Regions from separate parts of the Streptomyces sp. NPDC049954 genome, predicted to be linked through region 3. Evidence: riboswitches for the same ligand, from Rfam matches in the RefSeq annotation. Region 3 holds a riboswitch; each other region holds the start of a gene.
The links. Region 3 has a riboswitch for S-adenosylmethionine ahead of thrC (threonine synthase). Riboswitches for the same ligand answer to the same signal wherever they lie in the genome.
Positions count from the first base shown of each region.

Region 1 (4,968 bases), on a different contig from region 3:
CCAACCCGGCCCGGGTCGCGGCCCAGGCCACCGGTGTCGCGGACGCCCGGATGGCGCCCATCATGGCGGGGGTGCTCGCCGCGCGCGGCTCCTCGGCGCTCGTGTTCCGGGGCGACGACGGCCTCGACGAGCTGACCATCACCGCGACCTCCCGGGTCTGGGTGGTGCGGGACGGGCAGGTGCGCGAGGAGGCCTTCGACCCGCGCGAGGTGGGCCTCGCCCTCGCCCCGGTGGAGGCGCTGCGCGGCGGCGACGCCTCGTACAACGCGGATGTCGCGCGGCGCCTGTTCGCGGGGGAACGCGGGCCCGTGCGGGACGCGGTGCTGCTGAACTCGGCGGCGGCGCTGGTCGCCCTCCACCCGACGCGGGCCCCGCTCACCGAACAGATCGCCGCCCAGATGGCGCGCGCGGCGGAGTCCCTCGACTCGGGCGCGGCGGCGGGGGCGCTCGACCGCTGGGTCACGGCCACCAACGCCTGAGCCGGCGGGGCGGGCGGGGGCCTGATCCGCCTTCGGCGGTGTCCTCAAACGCCGGACGGGCTGGGGTGGTGGTCGGTGCGGTGTCCGGGGCGTTTCCTTCGCCTTCGGGGGTGTCCTCAGGCGCCGGACGGGCTTGAGTTGTGCGTCTGTCCGGGGGGTGGGTGCCGGTGAAGAGGGCGGGGCCACCACCAGCCCGTCCGGCGTTTGAGGACAGTCCTTCGTCCGCATGGCGGACCCCCCTGTGCCCGCCGCAGGCGATATGGCAGGATGCCGGGCAGGTCATGAGTGACAGCGACTACGGCCCCGGCCCGCTGTCCGGCAACCCTCCGTCCGTGGCGGGGTGCCCCGGGTGAAGACCAGGCCGCAGGCAGCGAGGTCTGCGGCAAGCGCGGACCCCTCCGCGCCCGTTCCGGGGCGTTTCTCTGTGAATCCCCCGCCGGGCTCGACACCAGGGGTCCTGGTCGTCGAGGGAGCAGTCTCGTGAGCAAGCGAATGCGGTAGGGCCGAGCGCCCCGTCCCCGCACCTCCTCCTCATCTTCGCCCCACGGGCCCGTGCGTCCGTGTCCGTGGGTCCCTTCGCCCCGGGAGTTTCGCCGTGACTGTCTCCACCGCTGCCGCCGCCCAGACCGTTTGTCAGCCTCTGTCCGTGCTCGGGCGGGATGTCCGCGTCCCGCTGGTGACCGGCGGCGAGGTCGAGTACGCCGCCCTCGACTACGCCGCGAGCGCCCCCGCCCTCCAGCGGGTGTGGGACGACGTCGCCGCCTACGCCCCGTACTACGGCAGCGTGCACCGGGGTGCCGGGTACCTCTCGCAGCTCTCCACCGACCTGTTCGAGAAGGCCCGGGTGGAGGTCGCCGAGTTCCTCGACTGCCGGGAGAGCGACGAACTGCTCTTCACCCGCTCCACCACCGACTCGCTGAACCTGCTCGCCGCCTGCCTGCCCGCCGGGTGCCAGGTGTTCGTCTTCGAGACCGAGCACCACGCCTCGCTGCTGCCCTGGCGCAACGCCGAGGTCACCCACCTCGACGCCCCGCGCAGCCCGGCCGAGGCCGTCGACACCCTGGAGCGCGCCCTGGCCGCGCGGGAACCCCACGGGCCCGCCCTGGTGTGCGTCACCGGCGCCTCCAATGTGACGGGGGAGATCTGGCCGGTGCGCGAACTGGCCGCAGTCGCCCACGCGCACGGCGCCCGGATCGTGCTGGACGCCGCGCAGCTCGCCCCCCACCACCCCGTCTCCGTACAGGAGTTGGACGTCGACTGGGTCGCTTTCTCCGGACACAAGCTGTACGCGCCCTTCGGTTCCGGTGTGCTGGCCGGCCGCTCCGACTGGCTGGAGGAGGCGGAGCCGTACCTCGCGGGGGGCGGCGCCAGCCGTTCGGTGAGCCGGCGCGAGGACGGAGGGGTCGACGTCGTGTGGCACGGCGGCGCGGCCCGCCACGAGGCCGGTTCGCCCAACGTCATCGGCGCCTACGCGATCGCCTCGGCCTGCAAGGCGCTCACGGAGGCCGGGTTCGACAGCCTCGTCGCCCGTGAGAGGCAGCTCGTGGAGCGGGTGCGCACCGGGCTCGCGGACGTTCCCGGTGTCACCGTGCTGTCCCTCTTCGGCGAGGCCGCCGAACGGGTCGGCGTGCTGTCCTTCGTCGTCTCGGGCTGGAACAGCTCGCACTTCGCCGCCGCGCTCTCCGCCGAGTACGGCATCGGGGTGCGCGACGGACTGTTCTGCGCCCACCCCCTGGTGCGCACCCTGCTCGGCTCCACGGCCGAGGCGCCCGGCGAGTGCGGGGCCCCCGAGGGCGCGGCGGGGGAGCAGTCGCTCAACGCGATCAGGGTCAGTTTCGGCGCGGGCACCCCCGACGAGCACGTCGAGCGGTTCCTCGGCGCCGTCCGCGAGCTGGTGGCCGACGGGGCGCGGTGGAGCTACCGCACCGAGGGCGGGCGCTGCGTCCCGGCCGTCTGAGCCGGATCGGCGGGGCCCCGGCCGCGTACACCTGAGCCCCCGGCGCGCGCCGGGGGCTCAGGTCTGCGGGCGGTGCGGGAGCGGCCGGGCGGGCCGCCACCGGCGGGCGCGGCGGCTCAGGAGTCGAGGCCGATCGCGAAGGCCGCTTCGAGGTCGTGCTGCGAGTAGGTGCGGAAGGCGACGTGGGTGTCCGTCTCGACGACGCCGGGCACCCGGCTGATGCGCCCGGGAATGATCTCGGCGAGGTCCTCGTGCCGGGCCACCCGCACCATCGCGATCAGGTCGTAGGAACCGGTGACGGAGAAGACCTCGCTCACGCTGTCCATGCCGGCGATCGACTCGGCGATCTCCGGAATCCGGTCGACGCTGGTCTTGATGAGCACGATCGCGGTGATCACGGCTGGCTGTCCCCTTCGGTGGCCCTGGCTGATGCTGCCACCTTAATGCGCCCGATCCGGGCTCACGCGGGCAGGAAGCCCGGCGAGAAGGCCCGCCGGACCGCGAGGTGCCGGGGTGCGCGACGCGGGTCCCGGCGGACGCGAGGCGGTCCCCGCCGTCGTACGCCGGGGCCGGGCCGCTCGGGGCGGTCGGTCCGCATTGACGGGGTACCCGGACCGGGTGGGCGGTCCGCGCGGGCCGCTTCCCGTCGTCCCGGAAAGGGATCATGGACATATCATGACCTTGCGTGCGGAACGGGGCGTGCCACCGCGCCGCCGGGTATCCCGGCTCGCGTCCGGTACGTCAGGCCGTAGGGTTACGGGCAATGAGGACTGGTACCACTGCGAAGAAAGCGACGGGCACGATGACGGTTTCCCTTCCGACGGACACGACGCGCTGGCGCTGCACGCTGTGCGGCAACCTCACGCGCTTCGACGTGACCCGTTCGTCGAAGGTCGTCGAGTACGTACATCTCGACCTCGCCGGGGCGCCGCAGGTGGAGGAGCGTGAAGTGGTCGATGAGACCATCGAGTCGGTCCGCTGCCGCTGGTGCAACGCGGTGGACCAGGTGGAACTGGTGGACAGGCCGGGCCCGGCCTCCTGAGGGCCGGCCCGCACGGCGAGATGGGGTGACGAAGGGTGGAGGAAGCGAACGCCACGGGCGACGCCGAAACCGCCGGGGCGCCCCCCGGGGCCGCCGGTGAGCGGCAGCCCGAGGCCGCCGTGCCGCCGGACGGACGGGACAGTCGTGCCCCGGACTCCGCCGGGACGAACCGTCCCGCGGCGGACTCCGGGGAGCGTGCCGAGGCCGGACCTGCCGAGGGGCGGACCGAAGCCGGGCCGCCGGACGGGCGGACCGGGGCCGCACCGGGCGGTGAGCTTCCCGGCGAAGGTGCCCGGGCTGCCGACGGCGGGGCCGAGCCGCTCGAAGGACCGCTGCCCGAAGGGGTCAGGCGGCGGGTCGTGGCCATCGTGTCGGCCGCCTTCGGCGGGCTCACGGTGTCCGAACTGCCCGCCTCACTACGGCAGTACGCCCGCTTCACCCCGTCCCGCAGGGCCAAGTTCGCGGGCAACGCCATGGCCGCGGCCGTGGAGAGCGACCCCGCCTTCCGCCAGCGCATCGCGCTCGGGCTGCGCGGTGCCCAGCCCGAGGTGTGCGAGGCCCTGGAGTGCGGCGCCCCGCCGCCCGCCGCGGACCCGCTCGACGTCGCGGCGGCGGCCTACGTGCTGCGCCCGCCCGGCTGGGTCAAGCTCGTCGCGGCGGCCGGCGAGGAGGCCCAGCGGGCCGACGCCGAGCGGATCGACGACGCGACCCGCGACGAACTGGAACGCCTGCGCGCCGAACTGGCCGAGGCCAAGGAGCGCGGCAGGCACGACAGCGAACGGCTGCGCGCCGAACTCGACACGGCCCGCCGGGAGTCCGACGCCCTGCACCGCAAGCTGCGGTCCGCGCTGAGCGACGTCAAGCGCGGGGAGGCGGCGCTGCGCAAGGTCACCGCCGAGGCCGAGTCGACGCGTACGGCGGGGCAGGCCCAGGTGAGCGCCGCCGAGAGCGAGACCCGCCGGGTACGGGCGCGGCTCGCCGAGGTCGAGGCGGCTCTGGAGGCGAGCCGGCGGGCGGCCAGGGAAGGCCGCAGCGTCGAGGACATGCGGCTGCGCCTGCTGCTGGACACCGTGCTCGACGCCGCCTCCGGGCTGCGCCGCGAACTCGCCCTGCCGCCCGTCTCGGTGCGGCCCGCCGAGACCGTCGAGGCGGACGAGCCGGGACGGATGACGCCCAAGGACATCGCGGCCCGCGCGCTGTCCGAGCACGATCCGGCGATCCTGGACCAGTTGCTCGACCTGCCGCAGGCCCACCTCGTGGTCGACGGCTACAACGTGACCAAGACCGGCTATCCGACGATGCCGCTGGAGAAGCAGCGGCTGCGGCTGCTCGGCGGGCTGTCCCAACTCGCCGCCCAGAGCGGCGCGGAGGTCACCTGCGTCTTCGACGGGGCGGAACTCGCGGCCCCCGTGCTGCTCGCCCCGCCGCGCGGCGTCCGGGTGCTGTTCAGCAAGGCCGGGGTCACCGCCGACGAACTGATCCGTCAGCTC
Region 1 covers NZ_JBFALS010000005.1:378,673-383,640, reverse strand. Annotated here, with positions in the region: gene trpD (anthranilate phosphoribosyltransferase) at 1-479, shown strand, start outside; SAM riboswitch class IV at 757-874, shown strand; gene AB0J21_RS13615 (aminotransferase class V-fold PLP-dependent enzyme) at 1,075-2,436, shown strand; gene AB0J21_RS13610 (Lrp/AsnC ligand binding domain-containing protein) at 2,553-2,834, opposite strand; gene AB0J21_RS13605 (hypothetical protein) at 3,239-3,478, shown strand; gene AB0J21_RS13600 (NYN domain-containing protein) at 3,811-4,968, shown strand, end outside.
Region 1: another riboswitch for S-adenosylmethionine. It lies ahead of AB0J21_RS13615 (aminotransferase class V-fold PLP-dependent enzyme); the one in region 3 lies ahead of thrC (threonine synthase).

Region 2 (4,968 bases), on a different contig from region 3:
GGCCGGTCGCCCCGGTACAACAGTTCGCGACGACGCAGTTCCGTGCGTTCGCTCTCCACCTGCGGCCCGAGCCGGTCCTCGCTCAGGCCGAGTCCCTGTGTCATGCGCCGGTCGTACAGCGGCGGGTCCTCGCCGACGATCGCGCCGACGCCGGTCTCCGGCTGCCCGGGGACCCCGATCTTCCGGACCACCAGGAGGTCGAGCGGCACCCCGAGCACCGCGGTCACCTCGGCGGCGACGGGGACACCCCCTCGGGGCAGCGCGAGGACGACGGGGTCGACCAGGGAAGCACCGGCCGACCATTCGCTCAGCCGGACGGCGAGCCTCCGGCCCGCGTCGCGGCGGTCGTGGAAGCGCATCAGCCTGCACCTGCTTTCCTCCGGGGACGGGCGGACATTGTCCCCGGCAGATCGAGGGCTCTTGGTCAGGCGCACTGCGTCCGGCTCGGTGAGGGCCCCGCCGTGCCGCCCGATGCGCCGTATGCCACGACCGGCGCGTGTTCACGAGGGAATGCCGGTTTCCGTAGCGCGAGGTTCCCTGATCGGCAACACCTGGAGCATTGACAACCATTCAATCAAGCCTAGCCTGAATGGAATTATTTATCCGGGTGTGCAGGCAGCGCCCGGACGCCCCCTGGTCCGAGGAGTCCGCCATGTCAGCTCCCCAGCCGTCCGCAAGCGACGACGGCCTGGTCGAACGCCGTTCCATCGAGGTCGTCCCCGACCGTGAGCGGCACGGCACACCCTTCAGCCAGTTCACCCTCTGGTTCGGCGCCAACCTCCAGATCACCGCCGTCGTGACCGGCGCGCTCGCCGTCGTCCTCGGCGCCGACGCCTTCTGGTCACTCATCGCGCTGCTGCTCGGCAACCTGCTCGGCGGCGCCGTCATGGCCCTGCACTCGGCGCAGGGTCCCCGCCTCGGACTGCCGCAGATGATCTCCAGCCGGGCCCAGTTCGGCGTCTACGGGGCCATCGTGCCGCTCGTGTGCGTCGTCGTCATGTACGTCGGGTTCTTCGCGAGCGGCACGGTCCTGGCCGGACAGGCGGTCGGTCACCTCACCCACCTCGGCGACACCACCGGCATCCTCGTCTTCGCCGTGGTCACGGCCGTCATGGCGGTCATCGGCTACCGGGTCATCCACCGCCTGGGCCGGGTCGCGGGGGTGGTGTGCGCGCTGGCCTTCGTCTACCTCGGCATCCGCCTCCTGCGCCGCGTCTCCCTGGGCGACCTCGCCGACCACTCCTTCCACCTGCCCGCCTTCCTGCTCGCCGTCTCCCTCGCCGCCTCCTGGCAACTCGCCTTCGGGCCCTACGTCGCCGACTACTCGCGCTACCTCCCGCGCGACACCTCCCCGCGCACCACGTTCTGGGCGACGCTGGCCGGCACCGTCCTCGGCTCCCAGTGGTCCATGGCCTTCGGCGCGCTCGCCGCGGCCGCCTCCGCCGGCGCCATCGTCGGCGACGAGGTCGGCTACGTCGTGGGCCTCGGCGGCGGCGGACTGATCGCCTCGGTGCTCTACTTCGTGATCGCGCTCGGCAAACTCACCATCAACGTGCTCAACACCTACGGCGGCTTCATGTCCCTGCTGACCGGAGTGAGCGGCTTCCGCGCGCAGCGCGGCCTCAGCCGGCGCGGGCGGGCGGGCTACGTGCTGGGCATCATGCTGGCCGGAACCGTCGTCGCCCTGCTGGGCCGGGGCGACTTCCTGGACTCCTTCTCCACGTTCCTGCTCTTCCTGCTCATCTTCTTCACGCCGTGGAGCGCCATCAACCTCGTCGACTACTACTTCGTCGCCAAGGAGCGCTACGACCTCCCGGCGCTGTCCGACCCGGCCGGCCGCTACGGCACCTGGCGGTGGCGGGCCATCCTCACCTATGTCCTCGGCATCCTCGCCCAACTCCCGTTCAGCGCGACGGAGTTCTACACCGGCCCGCTGGTCGGGCGGCTCGGCGGAGCGGACATCTCCTGGATCGTGGGCCTCGTGATCCCCGCCGCCCTCTACGCCGTACTGGCACGCGGCGACCGCGCCCGGGTGCCCGACCACATGATCTGGGGCCAGGAGGAGCCGGGCATCCCCGCCCCGACGCCGCCGCAGCCGAGCGGAGTCTCGGCGGCCGGCTGACCACGGGACTCGACGGCCGACCGGCCAAGGGAGGAGGCTCGTGCCCCTGGTTAGGGTGGTACGGCAGGGCCGGAGCGCGTCGACGAGGTGGGGAGAGCCGGTCATGAGTACTACGGGGACGACGGCCACGGCCCTGGTGATCCAGCACGGGCCCGCCGGCGGACTCGGCCCCTGGGCGGGCTGGCTGGCCGGACGGGGCGTACGGGCACACGTGCTGCCCGCGTACGAAGGAGCCCCGGTCCCCGACCGGCTCGAACACGACGCGCTCGTCGTCCTCGGCGGTGCCTATCTCCCCGACGACGACGCGCGCGCCCCGTGGCTGCCCGCGACCCGGGACCTCGTACGCCAGGCCCTGAGCGGAGCGACCCCGCTGTTCGGCATCTGCCTCGGAGGCCAGATGCTCGCCCAGGTCGCGGGCGGCGAGGTGCGCGCAGAGCACGGCACCCCGGAGTTCGGCAGCACCCGGCTCAGCCTGCGCCCCGAAGCCGCGCACGACCCGCTGTTCCACGGTCTGCCCGCGCACCCCCGGGCCATCGAGAACCACGTCGACGCCATCACCGCGCTCCCCCCGGGCGCCCACTGGCTTGCGCACAGCGAGCACTGCCCCTACCAGGGGTTCCGGGTCGGCCCCTCGGCGTGGGGCGTGCAGTTCCACCCGGAGGCGACGGCCGAACGGATCCGGCACTGGAACCCCGGCCGGCTGTCCCGGCACGGCGCCCCGGACCCCGAGACCCTGCGTGCCCTCGCCCTGCGCGAGGAGCCGTCCACCGTCGAGACCTGGCGCACGGTCGCCCACCGCTTCGCCGACGTGGTGACCTCGGCGGAACGCTGAGACCGGCGGCTGCCTCTCAGCGCGGCCCGAGCCCGGCCTCCAGCGCCGCCCGGAACTGCGGCCGGGCGCTGAGCCGCTCCACGTACGCCAGCAGCCGCAGGCGGCCGGGATGCTCCTCCAGCGCGGCCCGCAGCTCGCCCCCGTGTCCGGCGGCCGGCCACAGCAGTGCCGCCCAGACGTCGACGTCGGAAGCGGTCAGCGCCTCGCCCCACACATGGGGGCTGTCCGTCAGACGCCGGTCGATCTCGTCCAACACCGCCCCAGAGCAGTGGTGTTCGCGTTCCTCGGGCAGGGGATGGAGCAGGGACTCCAGCCGGTCGATGTCGGCGGCGCGGCACGCGGGCCGCAGCCCGGGCGCCCCGGGGCGGCCGTCGCGGGCGGGGGAGGGGAACCGGTCCGTGAGGTCGCGCAGGATGTCCGGGGCGTGGTTGCTGACCACCCGGCCGCTCCACCGGTCGCACAGGGCCGGCACGGAGAGCGGCCCCGCGTACCGGTGCCGCGCCGCCTCGTAGGCGTGCCGCAGCCCCGCCTCCGCCGAGGGCGTGACGCCCGGCGTGCCCAGGACCGTCACGGGCACCTCCTCGCGCAGGCCCAGCAGGCCCAGCGTGACGAACACCCGCAGCGCGTCGGGACAGTGGCCGCGCAGGTACACCTCGTAGCGGTGCGGCGCCGGATAGAAGCCCCGGGCGGCCGAACTGCCGATCCGGCCGCGGAAGACGGGGGCGGGCAGGGAAGGGCGGACGAGCGTCGCGAGGGGGTGCTGCGCCTGGTCGTGGGTGTGCGGGGCGGTAGCGGTCATGGCTCTCCAACTCATCTGACTCGGCGGGGTGTCCGGAGCCGGCGAAACGGGCGCGGAAGGAGGGACGTACAGGAGGGCGGAGCGGGGCGCGGGGGTCCCGGCGGGCCCGCCCGGTGCGGAACGGCGAGCCGGACGCAGGTCCTGACCCGTCGTGAACGGTGCGGCACGGCGTGGGCAGGGGCCGCACGGGGCGCGCCGGCGATCCGCCCGTCAGCGGAGACGGACAGCGGCGCTGCACACCCGCAGCAGATCGATGTGCAGCCGACGGGTCAAGGTGCGGCGCCGGGGAGCGGGCGAGGAGGCCGGTCGCCGGCGCGGCATCCGCGTCGCTTCCCTGACCGTTCCTGACATCCCCACCAGTCCCCTCCCGGGTTCGCCGGAGGCAAACCACGCTTGCCCCGCCGCCGTCGGCGGGACCCGGTCGTCACCCGGGGCACCCCATCGCGGCGGAAGGGTTGCCTGTCAGCGGGCCGGGGCCGATGAACCGCGTACGGGGTCTGCGCGCGCGGGCGCTGACGATCGTGACCGTCCTCCTCAGTGTCACGGGGCCCGCAACGGCCGTCAAGACCGGTCTCGTGGCGCGGACTTCGCAAGCGACCACGGTCTGCCCCTGGTAGGCGTGCATCGCGTCCAGGTCCCGCGCGGTGAACAGGCGCAGCGTCAGGCGTGGAGTACGCAGGGGGAGGAGGGGGCCCGGATCCACGGGCGGCCTTCTTCGGCGGCGGGGTGCGGACGCCGGGTGGTGGACGGGGAGCGCCCCGCACCCGGCGTCGGAGTCCTGCCACGATCCTCCGAGGTCCGCCCGCGCGGCGCAGGCGGTTTCGGCGCCCGCGCCCCGGCCCGCCGGGCGCCCGACGGACCGGTACTCCCCGTCGGGTGCCCGGCGCGCACGGCTGTCAGGAGACGGCGGGCACCCCCTCGGGCGCCGGCAGGAACCCCGTCGTACGAAACCAGGTCAGGTAGCGGGTCAGGACCTCCTCGGTCAGGACCGGCAGACGCACGCCCCGGGCCGCCGCCGCGGTGATCGTCCGGCTGGAGTCGAAGCGGCGCCGGTCCGTCGCCCCGTGCCGGTCGTCGGACTCGTCACCCAGGAACAGTTGTGCCGCGTTGTCCTGCTGCGCCGCGACACGGGCCCGCCACCGCGCAGCGGGGACGGTGCGCAGCTCGTGGCCGAGGCGGGCGGCCACCTCGAAGACCGTGCGCAGACCGGGGGCC
Region 2 covers NZ_JBFALS010000009.1:10,454-15,421, forward strand. Annotated here, with positions in the region: partial or broken gene AB0J21_RS21460 (phosphoribosyltransferase family protein) at 1-359, opposite strand, end outside; gene AB0J21_RS21465 (cytosine permease) at 653-2,122, shown strand; gene AB0J21_RS21470 (type 1 glutamine amidotransferase) at 2,226-2,954, shown strand; gene AB0J21_RS21475 (cell envelope biogenesis protein OmpA) at 2,971-3,753, opposite strand; SAM riboswitch class IV at 4,138-4,280, opposite strand; gene AB0J21_RS21480 (amino acid adenylation domain-containing protein) at 4,650-4,968, opposite strand, start outside.
Region 2: another riboswitch for S-adenosylmethionine. It lies ahead of AB0J21_RS21475 (cell envelope biogenesis protein OmpA); the one in region 3 lies ahead of thrC (threonine synthase).

Region 3 (4,968 bases):
CAACGGCCTGATCCTCGAGCCGGGCCGCATGGTCCTGGAACTGCGCCCGCCGGGCGTCGACAAGGGCCGGGCCCTGAGCGGCTACCTGGACGAGGTCGCCGCCGGTTCGGTCCTGTACGCGGGCGACGACCTCGGCGACCTCGCCGCGTACGCCGCGGTGGAGCAGGACCGCGCGGAGCTGCCCGGGGTCCTGGTCGCGAGCGGTACGGAGGTCACGGAGCTGGTGGACCGCGCGGACCTGCCGCTGCCCGGCGGACCGGCCGAGGTCGTGGCCCTGCTCACGGCTCTGGCCCGGGAACTGGAGAAGCGGGCGGCCGGGCGCTGACGGCGCGGGGCGAAACGGACCAAGGGCCGCCCAGCGCCCTCACGGCGCGGGGAGCCGACCCCAGCGGTCCACGGGTCCTCACGGCACGCCGGGCCCGCCGGGGCGGCCTCGGCCCCGGGAGCCCGCCCGGGGCCGGGGAACTGGGCCCCGCCCGCCACGGTCACCCGGCGCCGGCGCCGGCCCCGGCCCGGCGTCAGCCGTCCGAGGTGAGCGCGTGCAACTGGTCGAGGAACCACTGCGCGGGCGGCAGCGCGGTGGCCGCCTCCGCGAGCCGCTTGGAGCGTTCGGCCCGCTCCTCGTGCTCCATCGTGAGCGCGGTGTGCAGGGCCTCCGCGGTCGCCAGGAGGTCGTACGGATTGACGACCACCGCGTCCTGCCCCAGCTCCTCGTACGCCCCGGCCTCCCGCGACAGCACGAGTGCGACGCCCTCGTCGGAGACGACCGGGACCTCCTTGGCGACGAGGTTCATGCCGTCCCTGATCGGGTTGACGAGCGCCACGTCCGCCATCCGGTAGGCGGCGAGGGAGCGCGCGAAGTCGTCGTCGACGCGCAGCAGGACCGGGGTCCAGTCCGAGGTGCCGTACTCGTCGTTGATGAGGTTCGCTACCCGCTCCACCTCCGCCGTGTACGCCCGGTAGCTCGCGAGGTCCTGGCGCGAGGGGTAGGCGAAGGCGATGTGCACGACCCGGCCGCGCCACTCGGGGCGTGCGATGAGCAGTCGGTGGAAGGCGTGCAGCCCGCGCACGATGTTCTTGGACAGCTCGGTGCGGTCGACGCGTACGACGGTCCGGCGCGGCCGCCCCTCCTCGTCCCTGCCGACTTCCTCCCGCAGCCTCTCCAGCCGCTCGTCCACGTCCTCACGGTGCGCGCGCTCGCGCAGGAAGTCGGCGTCGGCCCCGAGACCGTGCACCCCGATGCGGGTGTTGCCCGTCCCGTCGACGAGCGCGTCGGCGCAGGCCACGAAGGCGTCGGCCCAGCGACGCGTGAGGAACCCGGCCCGGTCCGCGCCGAGCATGCCGTGCAGGACCTCGCGGGCCACGTCGTCGGGCAGCAGCCGGAAGTAGTCGACCGGGGCCCACGGCGTGTGCGAGAAGTGCGCGATGCGCAGATCGGGCCGCAGCGCGCGCAGCATGCCGGGCACCAGCACCAGGTGGTAGTCCTGCACGAGGACGGCCGCCCCGTCCTCCGCCCGCGCCGCGAGCGCCTCCGCGAAGGCCCGGTTGTACGTCTGGAAGGAGGCCCAGCGCGCCCGGAACTCCGGGCCGAAGGCGGGCTCGAAGGGCGTCTCGTACAGCATGTGGTGGACGAACCACAGCACCGAGTTGGCGATGTCGTTGTACGCCTCGGCCTGCGTCTGCGGATCGATCCCCAGCATGTGGACGCGCTGCCCGCCGCTGTCCGCCGGGTCCAGATCGCCACCGGCACGCCGCACGGCCTCCCGGTCCCCGTCGCTCAGCGCCGCGCACACCCACACCGCGTCCGACTCGGGGCCGATCGCGGACAGCCCCGACACCAGCCCGCCCCCGCCCCGCTTGGCGCTCAGCGCGCCGTCCTCGTGCAGCGTGTAGGAGACGGGACCCCGATTGGACGCCACCAGGACGGAGGCGCGCGACTGATCAGCAGACGTAGACATAGACCCTTCCTAGCCGCCCCGATATGCGCTCAAACGTACGAGTTGTTGCGAGGGCTCGGGGGAGGGGCCGGCGCGACGCGGCAGGATGCCGGGAGGAAGGGCGACGGGAGGGGCGGAAGTGGGGACGGAAACGGCGACCGGCGGGGGCGCGACCGTGGCGGACGGAGGGGAGCCCGCGCCCGACCGGATACCCCGGACCCCGCGGGGCGGCAGAGTCGTCCTGCTCAACGGCGCCTCCAGCTCGGGCAAGAGCAGCATCGCGAGGGAACTCCTCGACCTCCTCGAAGGAAGCTGGTTGGCGGTGCGCTGCCCGCTGCCGGAACTGGAACACCGCGAGCGCGCACGCGGCGACCGGGAGCCCGGCCTGGCCGCCGCCCAGTACGAGGTCGTGCACGCCCACGGCGTGCACGACGTCGACGTGGACACGTCCACGCTGAGCCCGCACGCGTGCGCCCTGCGCGTCCGCGACCACCTGGAGCACCCGGCCCGCCCCACCGCCTTCGAGGCGCTGCGGGCGGAACCACGGCCCTGAGGCCGCCCGGCGCCCTCAGGCCGCCCGGCGCCGGCTCTCGTACTCGGGGATCTCCGTCATCGGAGGCCTCTCCCGGGTGTCCACCTCGTGGGTGTGGTGGACGTAGCCGCCGTCCGGATGGCGTTCGAACTGGGTCAGCTCGGGGCGTACGAGGTGGCCCCTGGCCAGGCGGAGCTGGGCGGTGCGGTAGATCGCCGCGGACATCCGGCCCAGCGCCTGCCCGTCCTGGTGGCGGTGTTTGCGGACCCCGACGTCCACCTGGGCGAGCGCGTCCAGGCCCACCGTGTGCAGCGCGTCCACGAGCAGGCCCAGCTCGACGCCGTAGCCCACCGGGAACGGCAGCCGCTCCAGCAGGGAGCGCCGCGCCGCGTACTCGCCGCCCAGCGGCTGGACGAAACCGGCCAGCCGAGGCCAGTGCATGTTCAGCAGCGGGCGGGCCATGATCTCGGTGACCCGGCCGCCCTGCCCCGAGGCGCCGCCCAGTGGACGCTCGTACATCGCCTTGACGAAGTGCACGTCCGGGTCGGTCAGCAGCGGGCCCACGATGCCGGACACGAAGTCCGGGGAGAACTCCTTCAGGTCGGAGTCCACGAAACACACGATGTCGCCCTCGGTGACGAGCAGGGAGCGCCACAGGACCTCTCCCTTGCCGGGCACCGCGGGCAGGCCCGGCAGCACGACGTCACGGTGCACGACCCGGGCTCCGGCCGCCGCGGCGACCTCCCCCGTACGGTCGGTCGAACCGGAGTCGAGGACCACCAGCTCGTCCACGAGCGGGACCTTCTCCATCAGCTCTCGCCGGATCACGGTCACGATGTCGCCGACCGTGGCTTCCTCGTCCAGTGCGGGCAGGACCACGCTCACCGAGGACCCGGTCGCCTGCTTGGCCGCGAGGATCTGCGGCAGCGTGCGGTCGGCTGCGGTCCAGGAACGGCGGTCGAGCCAGCGCTCCACCTCTTCGAGCACGTTGTGCGTCCCCTCGTGCGGGTACTGCTTGCGGAATACCGGAAGTGACTTACCTGGGTGCGGCCGGCCCGGCGGCCGACCGTGATCTCCATCTCGGCGTTCGGACGACTATCTCAACGATCCGGTGCTTCGGTTACAGTCTTGGACAGTGCCGGTGACCATCCCATGTCGGGCTGCGCCACCCGCACCGCGTGTCATGACAAGCACGTGACACACCACGTGCCGGACACGTGACAAACGCGGCGGACCTCAGGATCCGCCTGCCATACCGCTCATCCAGAGGGGCAGAGGGAAACGGCCCGTTGAAGCCCCGGCAACCCTCCGGCCGAGTCTCCTGGCGGTACGTCCGCCACCGAGGCCCACGGCTCGGGAAGGTGCCAATTCCGTCTCGTGGCGAAATGCGTCGCGAGGAAGATGAGGAGAAAGGGCCTCCCCACCATGGCTGTGCAGACCGCCGAAACCTCCGCTCCCGCGAAGACGGGCGTCGATCTCGGACCCGCCGCCGCTCTCTCGTGCCGCGAATGCGGCGAGCGCTTCCCGCTCGGACCCATCTTCGCCTGTCAGAGCTGCTTCGGCCCGTTGGAAGTCGCCTACGACCTCCCCGCGGGCGACCCCGAGGCCCTGCGCAAGCGGATCGAGGCCGGTCCCGACAACATCTGGCGCTACGCCCCGCTGCTGCCCGTCCCCGCCGACGTGGCCACCCACCCCAGCACCAACCCCGGCTTCACCCAGCTCGTCCAGGCCGACCGCCTCGCCCGCGAGCTCGGCGTCACCGGCGGCCTGTACGTCAAGGACGACTCCGGCAACCCGACGCACTCCTTCAAGGACCGCGTCGTCGCCATCGCCGTCGAGGCCGCCCGCGCCTTCGGCTTCACGACCCTCTCCTGCTCCTCGACCGGCAACCTGGCCGGCGCCGTCGGCGCCGCCGCCGCCCGCGCCGGCTTCCGCTCCTGCGTGTTCATCCCGCACGACCTGGAACAGGGCAAGGTCGTCATGGCCGCCGTCTACGGCGGCGAGCTGGTCGGCATCGAGGGCAACTACGACGACGTGAACCGTTTCTGCTCCGAGCTGATCGGTGACCCGCTCGGCGAGGGCTGGGGCTTCGTCAACGTCAACCTGCGCCCGTACTACGGAGAGGGCTCCAAGACCCTCGCGTACGAGATCGCCGAGCAGCTCGGCTGGGAACTGCCCGACCAGATCGTCATCCCGGTGGCCTCCGGCTCCCAGCTCACCAAGATCGACAAGGGCTTCCAGGAGCTGATCAGGCTCGGCCTGGTCGCCGACAAGCCGTACCGGATCTTCGGAGCCCAGGCGGAGGGCTGCTCGCCGGTCTCCACCGCGTACAAGGCCGGCCACGACGTCGTACGCCCGCAGAAGCCGAACACCATCGCCAAGTCCCTCGCGATCGGCAACCCGGCGGACGGCCCGTACGTCCTGGACATCGCCCGGCGCACCGGCGGCGCGGTGGAGGACGTGAACGACGAGCAGGTCGTGGACGCGATCAAGCTGCTC
Region 3 covers NZ_JBFALS010000002.1:228,178-233,145, forward strand. Annotated here, with positions in the region: gene otsB (trehalose-phosphatase) at 1-325, shown strand, start outside; gene AB0J21_RS04530 (trehalose-6-phosphate synthase) at 519-1,958, opposite strand; gene AB0J21_RS04535 (hypothetical protein) at 2,146-2,490, shown strand; gene AB0J21_RS04540 (glucosyl-3-phosphoglycerate synthase) at 2,506-3,456, opposite strand; SAM riboswitch class I at 3,726-3,877, shown strand; gene thrC (threonine synthase) at 3,895-4,968, shown strand, end outside.